2 regions of the Streptomyces sp. NPDC017520 genome follow, and region 1 is predicted to be linked to the other one. Evidence: riboswitches for the same ligand, from Rfam matches in the RefSeq annotation. Region 1 holds a riboswitch; the other holds the start of a gene.
What was found. A riboswitch is a leader RNA that binds a small molecule or an ion and turns the genes downstream of it on or off. The one in region 1 is predicted to bind thiamine pyrophosphate.

Region 1 (7,851 bases):
GCTGGTGCGGTGCACTCCGCCCCCGTCGCCGTCCGCCGGGAGGGCCCGCGGGATCACGCTCGTACGGTCGTCCGCGCCGTCATGGGCATCCGACAGGGCCCCCGGCGGGACGGCGTCCAGCTCGGCGTCGGTCAGCGTGGCACGGGCCTCACGCGCCTCGGCCAGCAGCAGTACCGCGTCGTGCGGGCGCACCTCGGGATTGCGGGCGGTCGCGCTCGCCACCAGGCTGTCCAGCGCGACCGGGAGCCCCGGCACGACGGCGGACGGGGCCGGGACGTCGGAGTTGAGGTGCCGGTAGATGACCTGGGCGGCGTTCTCGCCGGTGTGCGGCTTGACGCCGGTCAGCATCTCGTAGAGCACGACCCCGCAGGCGTACACATCACTGCGGGTGTCGGCGTCGCCGTGCTCGATCTGCTCGGGGGCCAGATACGACACGGTGCCCAGCAGGGAGCCGGTCGTGTCGGTGGCCGTGCCGACCGCCCTGACCAGTCCGAAGTCGGCGACCTTCACCCGGCCGTCGTCCCCGATCAGGACGTTCTCCGGCTTCATGTCCCGGTGCACGAACCCGGCGCGGTGCGCGGCGCCGAGCGCGGCGAGGACCGGCTCCAGGATGTCCAGCGCCGCCCGGGGCTGGAGGGCCCCGCGCTCGCGCAGCACGTCGCGCAGGGTGCAGCCCGCCACATACTCCATCGCGAGGTAGACATACGCGCCCTCGGCGCCCTGGTCGAAGACCGCGACGACATTGGGGTGCGCCAGGCGGGCCACCGACTTGGCCTCACGGATGAAGCGCTCGACGAACGAGACGTCGGTGGCGAGCGCCGGGTGCATCACCTTGAGGGCGAGCACCCGGTCCAGGCGGGTGTCCACGGCCCGGTAGACCGTGGCCATCCCGCCGACGGCGATGCGCGCCTCAATGCGATACCGGCCGTCGAGCAGCTGCCCGACGAGAGGGTCCTGGAGGGTCGTGTCCACCCCGAGAGTCTACGAGCCGCCGCCGACACCCCGGACGGGCGAGGGCGTACCCGGGGCCGTTCTGCAGCCGATCCGTGACAGGGACACGTCCTTCGGCCGCGCGCCCGGGCTTCCGGCCCGTCCGGGGGCGATTCAAGCCCCTCCGGCGATTGAGGAGCGGGGGTTCGGGGGCGGCGCCCCCGATGACGTACCGGCGCTCAGAACGCCGGCCGCTCCGGGTCGAGTGCCGCCCGCCCGTCCACCGGCGAGGACGCCTCGGCGAAGTGGCGGCGCGGAATCCGGCCCGCCCGGTACGCGAGCCGGCCGCCTTCCACCGCGTGACGCATCGCACCCGCCATCAGCTCCGGCTCCTGGGCCCGGGTCACCGCCGAGGCGAGCATCACAGCGGCGCACCCCAGCTCCATCGCCTGCGCCGCGTCCGAGGCGGTCCCGGCCCCCGCGTCGAGGATCACCGGCACCCCGGCCCGCTCGACGATCAGCTCGAAGTTGTGCGGGTTGCGGATGCCGAGCCCGGAGCCGATGGGGGAGCCGAGCGGCATGATCGCCGCGCACCCCACGTCCTCCAGCTTCCGGGCCAGGACCGGATCGTCGTTGGTGTAGGGCAGCACGGTGAACCCGTCGTCGACCAGGACCTCGGCCGCGTCCAGCAGCTCGATCGGATCGGGCAGGAGGGTCCGCTCGTCGGCCACCACCTCCAGCTTCACCCAGTCGGTGCCGAGCGCCTCCCTGGCCAGCCGGGCGGTCAGCACCGCCTCGCCCGCGGTGAAGCAGCCGGCGGTGTTCGGCAGGACCTGGATGGAGAGCCGCTCCAGCACCGAGAGCACCGAACCCCGCACGGTCGGGTCGAGCCGGCGCATCGCGACCGTGGTCAGCTCGGTGCCGGAGGCGATCAGCGAGCGCTCCAGCACGTCCAGGCTCGGGGCCCCGCCGGTGCCCATGATCAGCCGGGAGCGATACGTGGTGGGCCCCAGCGTGAAGACGTCGTCGGACATGGTCAGCCTCCCTGTACGGCGGTCAGGACCTCGACGCGGTCGCCCTCGCCGAGCCTCGTCGCGGCCCACTGGCCGCGCGGGACGACGCTCTCGTTGACGGCGGCGGCGACCCCGGAGCGGGCCGGGGTCAGCGTGGCGACGAGGGCGTCCAGATCCGTCCCGGCGGGAACGGCGCGGACTTCCCCGTTCACCGAGACGGAGACGGTGGCGGCGGACACCGGGACGGAGACGGTGGCGCCGGATTCCGGTACGGCGTACTGCTGGGTCATACGGGCTGCTCCTGGGGTACGGGGGCGGCGAGGACGGCGGTCTCGAAACGGCCGGGGGCGAAGGGGCGGGCCGTCTCGGGCAGCTCGCCGGTGGTCAGGACGTCGGCCATCGCGTCCCCGGTGACGGGCGTCAGCAGGACGCCGTTGCGGTGGTGGCCGGTGGCGAGCAGCAGACCGGGCAGGGCGGTCGGGCCGAGCAGCGGGGCGTTGTCGGGCGAGGCGGGACGCAGACCGGCCCGGGTCTCCGTGAGCGGCAGCTCGGTGATGCCCGGTACCAGCTCGTGGGCGTCGCGCAGCAGCTCGTACACCCCGCCGGCGGTGACCGTGGTGTCCCAGCCCATCTCCTCGCTGGTGGCGCCGACGACCAGCTCGCCGTTCTCGCGCGGCACGAGGTAGAGGTGACCGCCCCGGACCACGGCGCGCACGGTGCGGCTGAGGAAGGGGGCGTACGCCCGGGGCACGGTGAGCCGGAGCACCTGGCCCTTGACCGGGCGGACCGGCGGCACGAGCTCCGGCGGGAGCCCGGCGAGCCGGCCGCTGAGACTGCCCGCGGCGAGCACGACCTGATCGGCCGCGAACTCCGTACCGTCGCCGAGCAGCGCCCCGGCGGCCCGGCCCCCGGCCACGGTGAGCCGCTCGGCGGTCGTCCGGCGGAACGCGACCCCGGCCCGTTCGCACGCGGTCAGCAGTGCCGCGGCGAGGCGGCGGGGGTCCACCTGGTGGTCGCCGTCGACCCGGAGGCCGCCCCGGACGCCGGGGGCCAGCATCGGCTCCAGGCGGCGGCACTCCCGGCCGCTCAGCCAGACCGACTCCAGGCCCGAACGCTCCTGGAGGGCGTGCAGTTCGCGCAGATGCGCCCGGTCGTCGGAGTCCAGTGCGACGGCGAGCGTGCCGCAGGTCCGGAAGCCGGTGTCCCGGCCGCTCGCCTCCTCCAGCTCGGCGACGAACGAGGGGTAGCGGGCGGCGGAGGCGAGGTTGAGCCCGAGCAGCATCTGCTCGCCGTAGTGCAGTTCGGTGACGGCGGCCAGCATGCCCGCCGCGACCTGGGCGGCGCCGCCGCCCGGTTCCGGGTCCGCGACCGTGACGCGCAGCCCCCGCTGGGCGGCCCGCCACGCCGTGACCAGGCCGATGATTCCGCCCCCGATGACGAGGACGTCGGATCCGGAGCCTCTCTTGACGAGGGCATCGGATCCGGAGCTTCTCTCCGAGACGCGCATGGGTGTCCAGCCCCTCCCTTCGCCGGCATGACCCGGAGCAGGTTCGTACGGTCGGAGGCCGGCCAGCCTCCCTCTCAGCCCGGTGCGTCCGGGCTCCCGCGAGTGTTCTACCGTGGCCAGCCTAGACCCCCTCGCCCGCGGTCAGTAAAGGAGCGCCCGTCATGGCCCGTTCGCTCGACGGACTCGTCCTGTCACCCGTCGCCGACCAGGCCCCGGGCCAGGTCGGCACCCGCACCCGCTTCACGTACCACGAGCGGGACGGCCGGATCTGGGCCGAGTACGCGGGCGGCGACGTGGTGCGCGGTCATCTCGTCGGCACCCGCGACGGGGACGCGCTGGACTTCCGCTACGTGCAGCTCAAGCAGGACGGAACGACCTCGTCCGGGCACTGCCTCTCCACGGTCGTCGACCTCGCCGACGGCCGGGTGCGGCTGGAGGAGCGGTGGGTCTGGGAGTCCCAGGAGGGCAGCGGCACCAGCGTGGTGGAACAGCTTCCTTCTTGAGCTCCTTCCCGGGTTCCCTCCGGCACCCCTCTGTCTGACGCACCATCAGGTGATTAAGGTGGACGGGTGAGCGAGCAGACGGAACAGCGGGCGGCGCGGCAGGCACGGCACGTGGTGGTCGCCGGTGCGGGCATGGCGGGCGTGCAGAGCGCCGTGGCCCTGCGCGAGGCGGGCTTCACCGGGCCCGTCACCCTGATCGGCGCCGAACCCCACCAGCCCTACGACCGGCCGCCGTTGTCCAAGGCCGTCCTGCTCGGCAAGGCCGAGGACTCGGCCTTCGACGTCGACTTCGAGGCCTTGGACATCACCCTGCGCCTCGGCCTGGACGTCGCCGCCCTGCGCGCCGCCGACCATGTGCTGGACACCGCCGACGGGCCGGTGTCCTACGACGCCCTGGTCCTCGCGACCGGCGCGGAGCCCATCACCCTGCCCGGCTCCGAGGGCGTGCCCGGCGTCCACCTGCTGCGCACCCTCGACGACGCCGCCCGGCTGCGGCCCGTCCTGGACCGGCAGCACGACGTGGTCGTCGTCGGGGCGGGCTGGATCGGCGCCGAGTTCGCCACCGCGGCCCGCGCCGCGGGCTGCGCCGTCACCGTCGTCGAGGCCGCCGCCCGCCCGCTCGCGGGCACCCTGCCCGCCGAGGTGGCCGCCCCCATGGCCGCCTGGTACGCCGACAGCGGCGCCGAACTCCTCACCGGGACCCGGGTCGACCGCGTCGAGGAGGGGGCCGTCGTCCTCGACGACGGCCGGGTGCTGCCCGCCGGGGCCGTGGTCGTCGGCATCGGCGCGCGCCCCGCCACCCGCTGGCTCGCCGGCTCCGGGGTCGCGCTGGGCCCCGACGGCTCGGTCACCGCCGACAGCGCGCTGCGCACCTCGCTGCCCGATGTGTACGCGGTCGGGGACTGCGCCTCCTTCCCCTCCGCCCGCTACGGGACACGCCTGCTGGTCCACCACTGGGACAACGCCCTCCAGGGCCCCCGCACGGCGGCCGCCGCGATCATGGCCGCACGGGACGGGGAGCCGCTCCCCGTCTACGACCCGGTCCCGTACTTCTGGTCCGAGCAGTTCGGCCGCTTCGTGCAGTACGCCGGCCACCACGCGGACGCCGACACCCTGGTGTGGCGCGGCGACGGGGCTGACGCCGCCTGGTCGGTGTGCTGGCTGCGCGACGGCGCGCTGGCGGCCGTGCTCGCCGTAGGCCGCCCGCGCGACCTCGCCCAGGGCCGCAGGCTCATCGAGTCGGGGGCCGCCCTCGACCCGGAGAAGGTGGCCGACCCCGCCGTGCCGCTGAAGTCCGCCGCCCTGTGAGGGACCGGTGACCCGCCGGGCCGCCCCCGTACGGTCGGCCCGGGTACCGGCTGTCCGTCCGGGATGGCACGCTTGTCCCTGTGACCGAGATTGACGCAAAGACCGATGCTCTCGTCCCCGCCTGGCTCCACCTTCCCGACATCGCGGAAATGCTCGATGTCCAGGTGACGCGCGTACGGCAGCTGGTCAGGGATGGCCAGCTCATCGCCGTACGCCGTGGTGAGAACCGGGCGCTCCAGGTGCCGGCCGCCTTCATCGACGGCGACAAGGTGGTCAAGGGCCTCTCCGGCACCCTGACCCTCCTGAGGGACGACGGCTATTCCGACGAAGAGATGCTGGAGTGGCTCTTCACTCCCGACCCGACCCTGCCCGGCACCCCCGCGCAGGCGCTGAGCGAGAATCGCGGTACGGAGGTGAAGCGCCGCGCCCAGGCGCTCGCCGTCTGACCGACACGACAGGAAGCGGTGCACGGGCCGCCCGGCGCGGCCCGTGCACCGTCACGACCACGGGGGAGCCCACCCATGTCCACGCCTCGCGAGCAGCTGTCCGACGCCCGGCTCTACCTGTGCACGGACGCCCGCAGGCGCCAGGGTGACCTCCCCGCCTTCCTGGACGCGGTGCTCGCCGCCGGCGTCGACATCGTCCAGCTCCGGGACAAGGGCATGGAGGCCGCCGAGGAGCTGGAGCACCTTGCCGTGTTCGCCGACGCCTGCCGCCGGCACGGCAAGCTCCTCGCGGTGAACGACCGCGCCGACGTCGCCCACGCCATCGGCGCCGACGTGCTCCACCTCGGCCAGGGCGACCTCCCGGTCCCCGCCGCCCGGGCGATCATCGGCGCCGACCGGCTGATCGGCCGCTCCACGCACGCCGAGGCCGAGGTCGACGCGGCGCTCGCCCAGGACGGGGTGGACTACTTCTGCACCGGCCCCTGCTGGCCCACCCCCACCAAGCCCGGCCGCCACGCCCCCGGCCTCGACCTCGTGCGCTACACCGCCTCCCTCGGCGGGTCACGGCCCTGGTTCGCGATCGGCGGGATCGACGCGGGCAATCTGGATCAGGTGCTGGACGCCGGAGCCCGCCGGGTCGTCGTCGTCCGGGCCATCACCGAGGCCGGCGATCCCGCCGCCGCCACCGCCGAGCTGGCCCGACGCGTCAGGGCCCGCGCGCTCTGATTCTCTGCTCGCCCGCGCTGCGGAATCCGGCGGGCACGTGTCCGAGGGATGGACAACAGTCCGGCAAAACGAGACAAAGTCGGTTGCTCCGCTTGGGGGAGCACCCGCCCCCTGGATAACCTCCCCCTATGGCCCTTGGCACACCCTCCACCAGGACAGATCGCGCGCTCACCGTGCGTGACCTGCTGGCGACCGGTAAGACGTCGTACTCCTTCGAGTTCTGGGCGCCCAAGACGGAGAAGGGCGAGCGGAATCTCTGGAACGCGCTGCGGCGCGTCGAGGCGGTCCGTCCCAGCTTCGTCTCCGTGACGTACGGCGCCGGCGGTTCCACCCGCGCCGGGACGGTCCGGGCCACCCAGCAGATCGCCGCCGACTCCACCCTCACCCCGGTCGCCCACCTCACCGCGGTGAACCACTCCGTCGCCGAGCTGCGCAACATGGTCGGGCAGTACGCCGACGCGGGCATCAGGAACATCCTCGCGGTCCGAGGCGACCCGCCGGGCGACCCGATGGGCGAGTGGGTCGAGCACCCGCAGGGGGTGAAGTACGCCGCCGACCTGGTCCGTCTCATCAAGGAGTCGGGCGACTTCTGCGTCGGCGTGGCGGCATTCCCCGAAATGCACCCCCGGTCGTCCGACTGGGAGACGGACATCGGTCATTTCGTGGACAAGTGCCGGGCGGGCGCGGATTATGCGATCACCCAGATGTTCTTCCGCCCGGAGGACTATCTCCGGATGCGTGACCGTGTGGTCGCCGCGGGTTGCGAAACGCCGGTGATCCCCGAGGTCATGCCCCTTACCAGCGTGAAGCAACTGGAAAAGTTCTCCCAGCTCAGCAACGCGACCGTGCCCGCGTCGTTGAAAGAGCGCATCCTCGCAGCCAAGGACGATCCAGTCGCTGTACGCTCCATTGGCATCGAGTTCGCAACGGAGTTCTGCGGGAAGCTGCTGTCCGAGGGTGTGCCCGGACTGCACTTCATCACGCTCAACAACTCGACGGCTACGCTCGAAATCTACGAAAAACTCGGACTGCACAAGCAGTCGTGACCGGTCGTACCCGCCGCCGACGCGGCTACGGCCGAAGGAGGGGGCGGGCGTGGGCTGGACGGTCCTCTACATCGCTTTCGGTCTGGTGGCCCTGTGGCTGCTCGGCGAGGTGCTGTTGCAGTACAAGGCACGACTGCGCTGGCGGCTCCTCGCCTTCGGCGGCTTCCTCGGCGTGGTGGTCGGAGTGCTGCTGGCCTCCGTTCCGGTCATCGTCGTCGGGACGCTGGCCTTCGCCACCGGTCAGACCTTTGTGACGCTGTCCTTCCGGCGCGGCTTCTCCACCGGCTGGGCCATAGGCGCCAGTCCGAGGGAGAGCCGCCGGCGCAGGGGCGGCGGCGAGGGCGCCGCCGTGAAGGACCCCAGGTTGGAGGT
Region 2 (7,851 bases), on a different contig from region 1:
GGAGCGGCGGCAGGCGGCCGAGGCGGAACGGGCTGCGATCGCACGGGAGTTGCACGACATGATCGCGCACTCGGTGTCGGTGATCGCGGTGCGGGCCGAAAGCGCCACGTACACGACCCCGGACCTCTCGCCCCCGGCACGGGACGCCTTCCAGGAGATCGCGGGCACGGCGCGGTCCTCGATGGCGGAGCTGCGACGGCTGCTCGGGGTACTGCGGACGGGCGACGGGGCCGAGACGGCCACCCCGCTCACCGCCCCGCAGCCCTCGCTGGCCGGTCTCGACGACCTCCTCGAACAGCATCGGGCGGTGGGCGGCGCCGCCGAACTGCGGGTCACCGGCGAGCGGGCCCCACTGCCCGCGTCCTGGGAGCTGTCGGCGTACCGGATCGTCCAGGAGGCGCTGACGAACGCCCGACGGCATGCCCCGGGTGCGCACACCGTCGTGGAAATCCACTACAGTCCGGGCCTGTTGACGGTCCGCGCGACGGACGACGGGCCAGGCCCCGCTCCCTCCGGCAGCTCCGGACGGCAGGGGCACGGGCTGGTGGGCATGGCCGAACGGGCCGCCCTGCTCGGCGGGGGACTCACCGCCGGCCGGGGCCCGGCCGGCGGCTTTCTCGTGGAGGCGGAGCTGCCGTGGTGATCCGGGTACTGGTGGCCGACGACCAGGCAGTCGTGCGGACGGCGTTCGCCGGCCTGCTGAACACCCAGGACGACATCGACGTGGTCGGGGAGGCGGAGGACGGCGAGCAGGCCGTGCTCAGGGCGGCCGAACTACGGCCCGACGTGGCGCTGTTGGACATCCGGATGCCCAAGCTCAGCGGCATCGACGCGGCGCGCGGCATCGTCGCGACGTCGGGCGGGGCGACGAGGGCACTGATGCTGACGACGTTCGGCCTGGACGAGTACGTGTACGACGCCCTCACCGCCGGAGCCAGCGGATTCCTGCTCAAGGACGCGACCTTCCCCGAACTGCTGCACGCGGTACGGGTGGTGGCAGACGGCCACGCCCTGCTGGCACCCGAGATCACCGGGCGGCTCATCGCGGAGTTCACCCGGCAGCGGGTCAGCGCTCCCCCGCCGCGCTCGGTCGACGGACTGACCGCGCGCGAGGCGGAGGTGCTCGTCCTGATCGCGCGGGGCCTGTCCAACGCGGCCATCGCCGACCGGCTGACCATCACCGACCACACGGTGAAGACCCACATCAACCGGCTGTTCGCGAAGATGGGGCTGCGGGACCGGGCGCAGGCGGTGATCCTGGCGTACGAACTGGGGCTGGTGGTGGCGGGGACCCGGCAGCCTTAGCGGCCGGCGGGTCCCGGCGACCATGGCGGGCGGCGGAAGCGGGGTGGCGGCGACCGCTCGTCCCCTCACTCCGCCGCCAGCACCACCGTCTCCGCCGCGTCGAAGCGGACGCCCACGACCGCACCCTCGTCCGGGGTGTCCCGCAGGGCGCACTCGGCCTCCAGCACCGGCGCGTTCTCGGGTGTCAGGCGTACGGTCACGTGGTTCCCCCGGAAGGTGCGGACACCGACCGTGCAGCGCAGGCCGTCCTCGGGCGCGCCGATCAGGACGCCGGCGGGCCGGACCAGCAGATCCACCTCGCCCTGCGAGGAGCCCTCGGGCACCGGGACCTTGCCCCAGGCGGTGGCGGCGGCCGGGCCGGTCACGGTCGCCGGGGTGACGTTGTCGAAGCCGAGGAACCGGGCGACGAACGCGGAGGCGGGGCGCTGCCAGACGTCCAGCGGGCCGCCTTCCTGCGCGATCCGGCCGTCCCGCATCACGACGACCCGGTCGGCGAGCGCGAACGCCTCGCCCTGGTCGTGTGTGACGGCCAGCACGGTGGTGCCCAACTCCTGGAAAAGGGCGCGCAGTTCGACGACCAGCCGTTCGCGGAGGCTGCGGTCGAGCTGGCCGAGCGGCTCGTCCAGCATCAGGAGCTTCGGGCGCGGGGCGAGCGCGCGGGCCAGCGCGACGCGCTGCTGCTCACCTCCGGACAGCGCGGCGACCGCGCGGCGTTCGGCGCCGGGCAGACCGACCAGCTCCAGCAGCTCGCGGACCCGGTGCCCGGTCTCGGCCCGCCCGACGCCGTGCATCCGGAGCCCGAAGGCGACGTTGGCGCCGACGTCCCGGTGCGGGAAGAGCTGGTGGTCCTGGAACATCAGGCCGAGGCCGCGCCGGTGCACCGGGACGCCGCTCTGGTCCTGTCCGGCCAGCAGGACCCGGCCGCCGTCCATGGGCTGGAGCCCGGCGACGGCCCGGAGCAGGGTGGACTTCCCACTGCCGCTGGGACCGAGCAGGCAGACGATCCGGTGGTCGGCGACCTCCAGGTCGACCGCGTCCAGCGCCGTCCGCTTCCCGAACCGCACGGTGGCTTCCCGCAAGCTCAGCATGTCGTTCAGAACTCCCCGGATCGGTCGGTGCGGATACGTTCGAGAAGCAGCAGCGACACCGCGCACACCAGCATCAGGATCGTGCTGAGGGCCATCGCCTGCCCGTAGTTGAGCTCCCCCGACCGGCCCAGCAGCCGGGCCACGGCGACCGGCAGGGTCGGGTTGTCCGGCCGCGCGATGAAGACCGTCGCGCCGAACTCCCCGAGGGAGACGGCGAAGGCGAAGCCCGCCGCGACCAGCACCGCCCGCCGCACCAGCGGCAGATCGACCTCCCGCCAGGCCCGCAGCGGGGAGGCCCCCAGCACGGCGGCGGCCTCCCGCAGCCGGTCGTCGACCGCGCGCAGCACGGGCAGCATGGTCCGTACGACGAAGGGGACGCCGACCAGCGCCTGCGCCAGCGGGACCAGGATCCAGGAGGTCCGCAGGTCGAGCGGCGGCTCGTCCAGGGTGATCAGGAAGCCGAAGCCGACGGTGACGGCGGACACCCCGAGCGGCAGCATGAGCAGCGCGTCGAAGCCGCGGACCAGCGGCCCGGCCCGCCGGGTCAGGGCCGCCGCCGCGAGGCCTCCGACGACGAGAGCGATGAGCGTCGCGACGAGCGCGTACCGCAGGGAGTTGCCGACGGCCTCCAGCGGCGGGACCAGGAAGGTGGAGGAGCCGCCGGACCCGGCCGACTGGAGGGCCCGGTAGTAGCCGAAGCCGTATCCGTCGGTCCCGTCCGCTCCGTCGAACGAGCGCTCCACCAGCACCCCGAGCGGCAGCAGGATCAGCAGCAGCGCGGTGAGCAGGACACCGCCGAGCAGCGCCCACTGCCCGGCGCCGCGCGGCCGGCGGGAGGTCTGGGCCGGGTCGACGAGCTTCAGCGCCCGCTCCCGGCGGCGTACGGTCACGGCGTGCACGGCGAGGACCGCACCGACCGCGGCGAACTGCACCAGGGTCAGCACGGCGGCCGTCGGCAGGTCCAGCAGTTGCGCGGTCTGCCGGTAGATCTCCACCTCCAGGGTGGCGTAGGCGGGTCCGCCGAGGATCTGTACGACGCCGAAGGAGGTGAAGGTGAAGAGGAAGACCATCAGCGCGGCGGCGGCGACGGCCGGGGCGAGCGCGGGCAGCGTCACCCGGCGGAAGGCGGCGAACCGTCCGGCGCCGAGTACCCGGGCGGCCTCCTCCTGCCGGGGGTCCAGCTGGGACCAGAGCCCGCCGACCGTCCGCACGACCACGGCGTAGTTGAAGAAGACGTGGGCCAGGAGGATCGCCCACACGGTGGTGTCCAGCCGGACGCCCCACAGTTCGTCGAGGAGCCCGCCCCGCCCCAGCAGCGCCAGGAACGCGGTGCCGACGACGACGGTGGGCAGCACGAACGGCACCGTGACGACCGCCCGCAGCAGCTGCTTGCCGGGGAAGTCGAACCGGGCGAAGACATACGCCCCGGGCAGGGCGATCAGCAGGGTGAGCGCGGTCGAGGCGAGGGCCTGCCAGGTGGTGAACCAGAGGACGTCGAGGATGTCCGGGCGGGCCAGCACCTCGCCGATCCGCCCGAACTGCCAGTCGCCTCCGGCCTTGAGCCCGCGGCCGACGATCGCGGTCACGGGATAGGCGAAGAACACCGCGAAGAACGCGACGGGCACGGCCATCAGGCCGAGCCGCAGCGCGGCCCCGCGCCGCCCGGGCCCGCGTCGGGCCCGGGCGGCCTCGGCGGTCTTCGCCCCGGGCTCTACTTCAGGACCAGCGACTGCCACGACTGGATCCACTGCTCACGGTTGGCGCTGATCTTCTCGGGCGCGACGGTGGGAGGCGTGTCGATCTCCTCGCCGAACTTCGTGAACAGCTCGGGAAGGGTCGCGTCCTTCACGACCGGGTTCACGAACATGTTCAGCGGCATGTCCTCCTGGAACGTCTTGCTGATCATGAAGTCCAGCAGTGCCTTGCCGCCCGCCTCGTTCTTCGCCCCGGTCAGCAGTCCGGCGTACTCGGTCTGCCGGAAGCAGGTGCCGGTGGCGACCCCGGTGGGGGCCTCCTTGGGCTGCGGGTCGGCGTAGAGCACCTCGACGGGCGGGCTGGAGGCGTAACTGACGACGAGCGGCCGGTCGGCGCCTGTCTTCTTGCCGCCCGCGGAGCCGGAGAACTCCTCGTTGTAAGCCTGCTCCCAGCCGTCGACGACCTTGACGCCGTTGGCCTTCAGCTTCTTCCAGTACGCCTCGTAGCCGTCCTCGCCCTGGGCGGCGATGGTCCCGAGGAGGAAGCCGAGGCCGGGCGAGGAGCTCGCGGCGTTCTCGGTGACGAGGAGGTTCTTGTACGCGGGCTTCAGCAGGTCCTCGAAGGTCTTCGGCGGGGCGAGCTTCTTGTCGGCGAAGTACTTCTTGTCGTAGTTGACGCAGATGTCGCCGGTGTCGACGGGCGTGACCCGCCTCTTCTCGTCCGTCTGCGTGTCCGCCGCGACCGTGTCCAGGCCCTTGGCCTCGTACGCGGTGAACAGGCCGTTGTCGAGGGCGCGGGAGAGCAGGGTGTTGTCGACGCCGAAGAAGACGTCGCCGCGCGGGGAGCCCTTGGTGAGGATCTCCTGGTTGAGCGCGGCCCCGGCGTCGCCGCTCTTGAGGATCTCGACCTTGTAGCCGGTCTCCTTCGTGAACGCCTTCAGCACCTTGTCCGAGACGTTGAAGGAGTCGTGGCTGACCAGGGTGACGGTCTTGGAGGCCGGGCCCTTGGACTCCCCGGAGCCGGCGGAACCGTCGTCGCCGCAGCCCGCGAGCAGCGTGACGCCGAGAGCGGCGGCGAGCGCGGTCGCCGCGTACTTCGTGGTGGTGTTCATGTGATTCCTCCTGGAGGTGACCAGGAAGAGACGCGGCCCCGCCCGCTGTCCGGCGAACCGGAAGCGGGCAGGGCGCAACAGCTTGAGTAAGGTCCGAACTTCCTACCCGGAATGACCCGGGCGAGGTTCAGAGGGTCTGCGGCCAACCTGTCCTTGGTGCCGCACTCTCAGCGCTGTGGCGCTCCCCTGTCGGAATATGAAGTTGATTTCGGGCCCAGGCTACACCGGCGGATTTCGGCCGCCCGTCCGGTGTCCGGGCGAGGCTAGCGCTCGGAGGCCGCCAGCTGCCCGCAGGCCCCGTCGATCTCCTGACCGCGGGTGTCCCGGACGGTGACGGGCACGCCGTGGGCCGCGATGGCCTCGACGAACGCCTTCTCGTCCTCGGGCCGCGAGGCGGTCCACTTCGAGCCGGGCGTGGGGTTCAGCGGGATCAGGTTGACGTGCACCCGCTTGCCCTTGAGCAGCCGGCCGAGCCGGTCGCCCCGCCATGCCTGGTCGTTGATGTCCCGGATCAGGGCGTACTCGATGGAGATCCGCCGGCCGGACTTCTCCGCGTACTCCCAGGCGGCGTCCAGCACCTCGCGGACGTTCCACCGGGTGTTGACGGGGACAAGCGTGTCGCGCAGCTCGTCGTCCGGGGCGTGCAGCGAGACGGCGAGCCGGCACTTGAAGCCCTCGTCGGCGAAGCGCAGCATGGCCGGGACGAGGCCCACGGTGGAGACGGTGATCCCGCGCTGCGAGAGGCCGAGACCGTCCGGCTCCGGGTCGGTGAGGCGACGGATCGCGCCGACCACGCGGTTGTAGTTGGCGAGCGGCTCGCCCATGCCCATGAAGACGATGTTGGACAGCCGCGCGGGCCCGCCGGGCACCTCGCCGTCGCGCAGGGCGCGCATGCCGTCGACGATCTGGTGCACGATCTCGGCGGTCGACAGATTGCGGTCGAGGCCGGCCTGCCCGGTGGCGCAGAAGGGGCAGTTCATACCGCAGCCGGCCTGCGAGGAGATGCACATCGTGACGCGGTCGGGGTAGCGCATCAGGACGGACTCGACGAGCGTCCCGTCGTGCAGCTTCCACAGGGTCTTGCGCGTGGTGTCGTCGTCGCAGCTGATGTGCCGCATCACGGACATCAGGTCGGGGAACAGCGCCTCGGCGAGCTTCTCCCGCGATCCGGCCGGGATGTTCGTCCACTCGGCCGGGTCGTGCGCGTACCGCGCGAAGTAGTGCTGCGAGAGCTGCTGGGCGCGGAACGGCTTCTCACCGGTCGCGGCGACCGCTTCCTTGCGCTCTGCGGGCGTGAGGTCGGCGATGTGCCGCGGCGGCTTCTTGGATCCGCGGGGCGCGACGAAAGTGAGTTCTCCGGGCTTAGGCATGGTTCATCCAGTGTCGCAGACAGACGGGCGAGGGCCCGCCGCCCTGTGGACGACGGACCCTCACTCGTGAAACGTGCAGGTGAGACGGGTGCCGTGGTGCCGAGGCGGTCAGCCGGAGCCGACGAACAGCACCAGCAGCAGCCAGACGACCGGCGCGGTCGGCAGGAGCGAGTCCAGCCGGTCCATGATGCCGCCGTGGCCGGGGAGCAGGGTGCCCATGTCCTTGATCCCGAGGTCCCGCTTGATCATGGACTCGCCCAGGTCGCCGAGGGTGGCGCTGGCCGCGACCGCGAGGCCGAGCAGCAGTCCCTGCCACCAGGCGCCGTCGTCGATCAGGAACTCCATGCACAGCGCGCCGGCGACCATCGCGAAGGCGACCGCTCCGAACAGGCCCTCCCGGGTCTTCCCGGGGCTGATGCGCGGGGCGAGCTTGTGCGTGCCGAAGCGCCAGCCGACCGCGTACGCCCCCGTGTCGCTGACCACGGTGAGGATCAGGAAGGTCAGGACCCGCCACGAACCGTCGTCCGCCGCCAGCATCAGGGCGACGAAGGTGGCCAGGAAGGGTACGTAGAACGCCGCGAAGACCCCGGCCGTGACGTCCTTGAGATACCCGTCGGGCGGCTCGGTCATCCGCCAGACCAGCACCGCGAGAGCGGTCAGGGCCATCGCGATCCAGGCGCCCTCGGGACCTCGCGCGTAACCCGCGACGACCATCGCGGCTCCGCCGACGGCCAACGGCACCAGGGGCGCCTTGATGTCCTTGCGTTCCTGGAGGCGGGAGGTCAGCTCCCAGAGGCCGACGACGACCGCGGCCACTATCACGCCGACGAAGGCGGCCTTCACGATGAACAGCGAGACGCCGATGACGGCGCCGAGACCCACGGCCACCCCTATGGCGGCACGCAGATCACGCCCCGCGCGCTTCTTCTGCGGCGGGGGCGGCAGCGGGGTGGACATGGGCTCCTGCGGCTTCTCGTCACGGAACAGGGGGCCGCTGACGTGAGCGGCTTCCCTGTCCCGGTCCTCGCGGCTCTGTGCGTCTCTACCTGCGTCGGGAACGTCCGGCACGTTGGGCATGGGCCGAGTCTGCTGGGCGCCATGCACATCGTGGGCCGGACCCGCCGGGGCAGCCCTCATCTCAGGCGTGCCCCAGTAACCGGCTCCTTGCGGGGCGCCCCAGGAAGAGTCGTTCATCAGACTTCGAGCAGCTCGGCTTCCTTGTGCTTGAGCAGCTCGTCCACCTGCGCGACGTACTTCGCGGTGGTGTCGTCAAGCTCCTTCT

Region 2: linked by a shared signal. The riboswitch ahead of ACH4KB_RS03680 (thiamine ABC transporter substrate binding subunit) and the one ahead of thiO (glycine oxidase ThiO) in region 1 are both predicted to bind thiamine pyrophosphate.

The regions. Positions count from the first base shown of each region.
Region 1 is NZ_JBIRKB010000002.1:338,119-345,969, reverse strand. It holds gene pknB (Stk1 family PASTA domain-containing Ser/Thr kinase) at 1-972, opposite strand, end outside; gene ACH4KB_RS05620 (thiazole synthase) at 1,170-1,964, opposite strand; gene thiS (sulfur carrier protein ThiS) at 1,967-2,233, opposite strand; gene thiO (glycine oxidase ThiO) at 2,230-3,450, opposite strand; TPP riboswitch at 3,448-3,560, opposite strand; gene ACH4KB_RS05605 (hypothetical protein) at 3,612-3,953, shown strand; gene ACH4KB_RS05600 (NAD(P)/FAD-dependent oxidoreductase) at 4,020-5,261, shown strand; gene ACH4KB_RS05595 (Rv2175c family DNA-binding protein) at 5,342-5,707, shown strand; gene thiE (thiamine phosphate synthase) at 5,783-6,433, shown strand; gene metF (methylenetetrahydrofolate reductase [NAD(P)H]) at 6,562-7,479, shown strand; gene ACH4KB_RS05580 (hypothetical protein) at 7,529-7,851, shown strand, end outside.
Region 2 is NZ_JBIRKB010000001.1:820,688-828,538, reverse strand. It holds gene ACH4KB_RS03700 (sensor histidine kinase) at 1-643, shown strand, start outside; gene ACH4KB_RS03695 (response regulator) at 637-1,305, shown strand; gene ACH4KB_RS03690 (ABC transporter ATP-binding protein) at 1,371-2,393, opposite strand; gene ACH4KB_RS03685 (ABC transporter permease) at 2,399-4,024, opposite strand; gene ACH4KB_RS03680 (thiamine ABC transporter substrate binding subunit) at 4,105-5,199, opposite strand; TPP riboswitch at 5,281-5,397, opposite strand; gene rlmN (23S rRNA (adenine(2503)-C(2))-methyltransferase RlmN) at 5,463-6,569, opposite strand; gene ACH4KB_RS03670 (phosphatidate cytidylyltransferase) at 6,678-7,763, opposite strand; gene frr (ribosome recycling factor) at 7,763-7,851, opposite strand, start outside.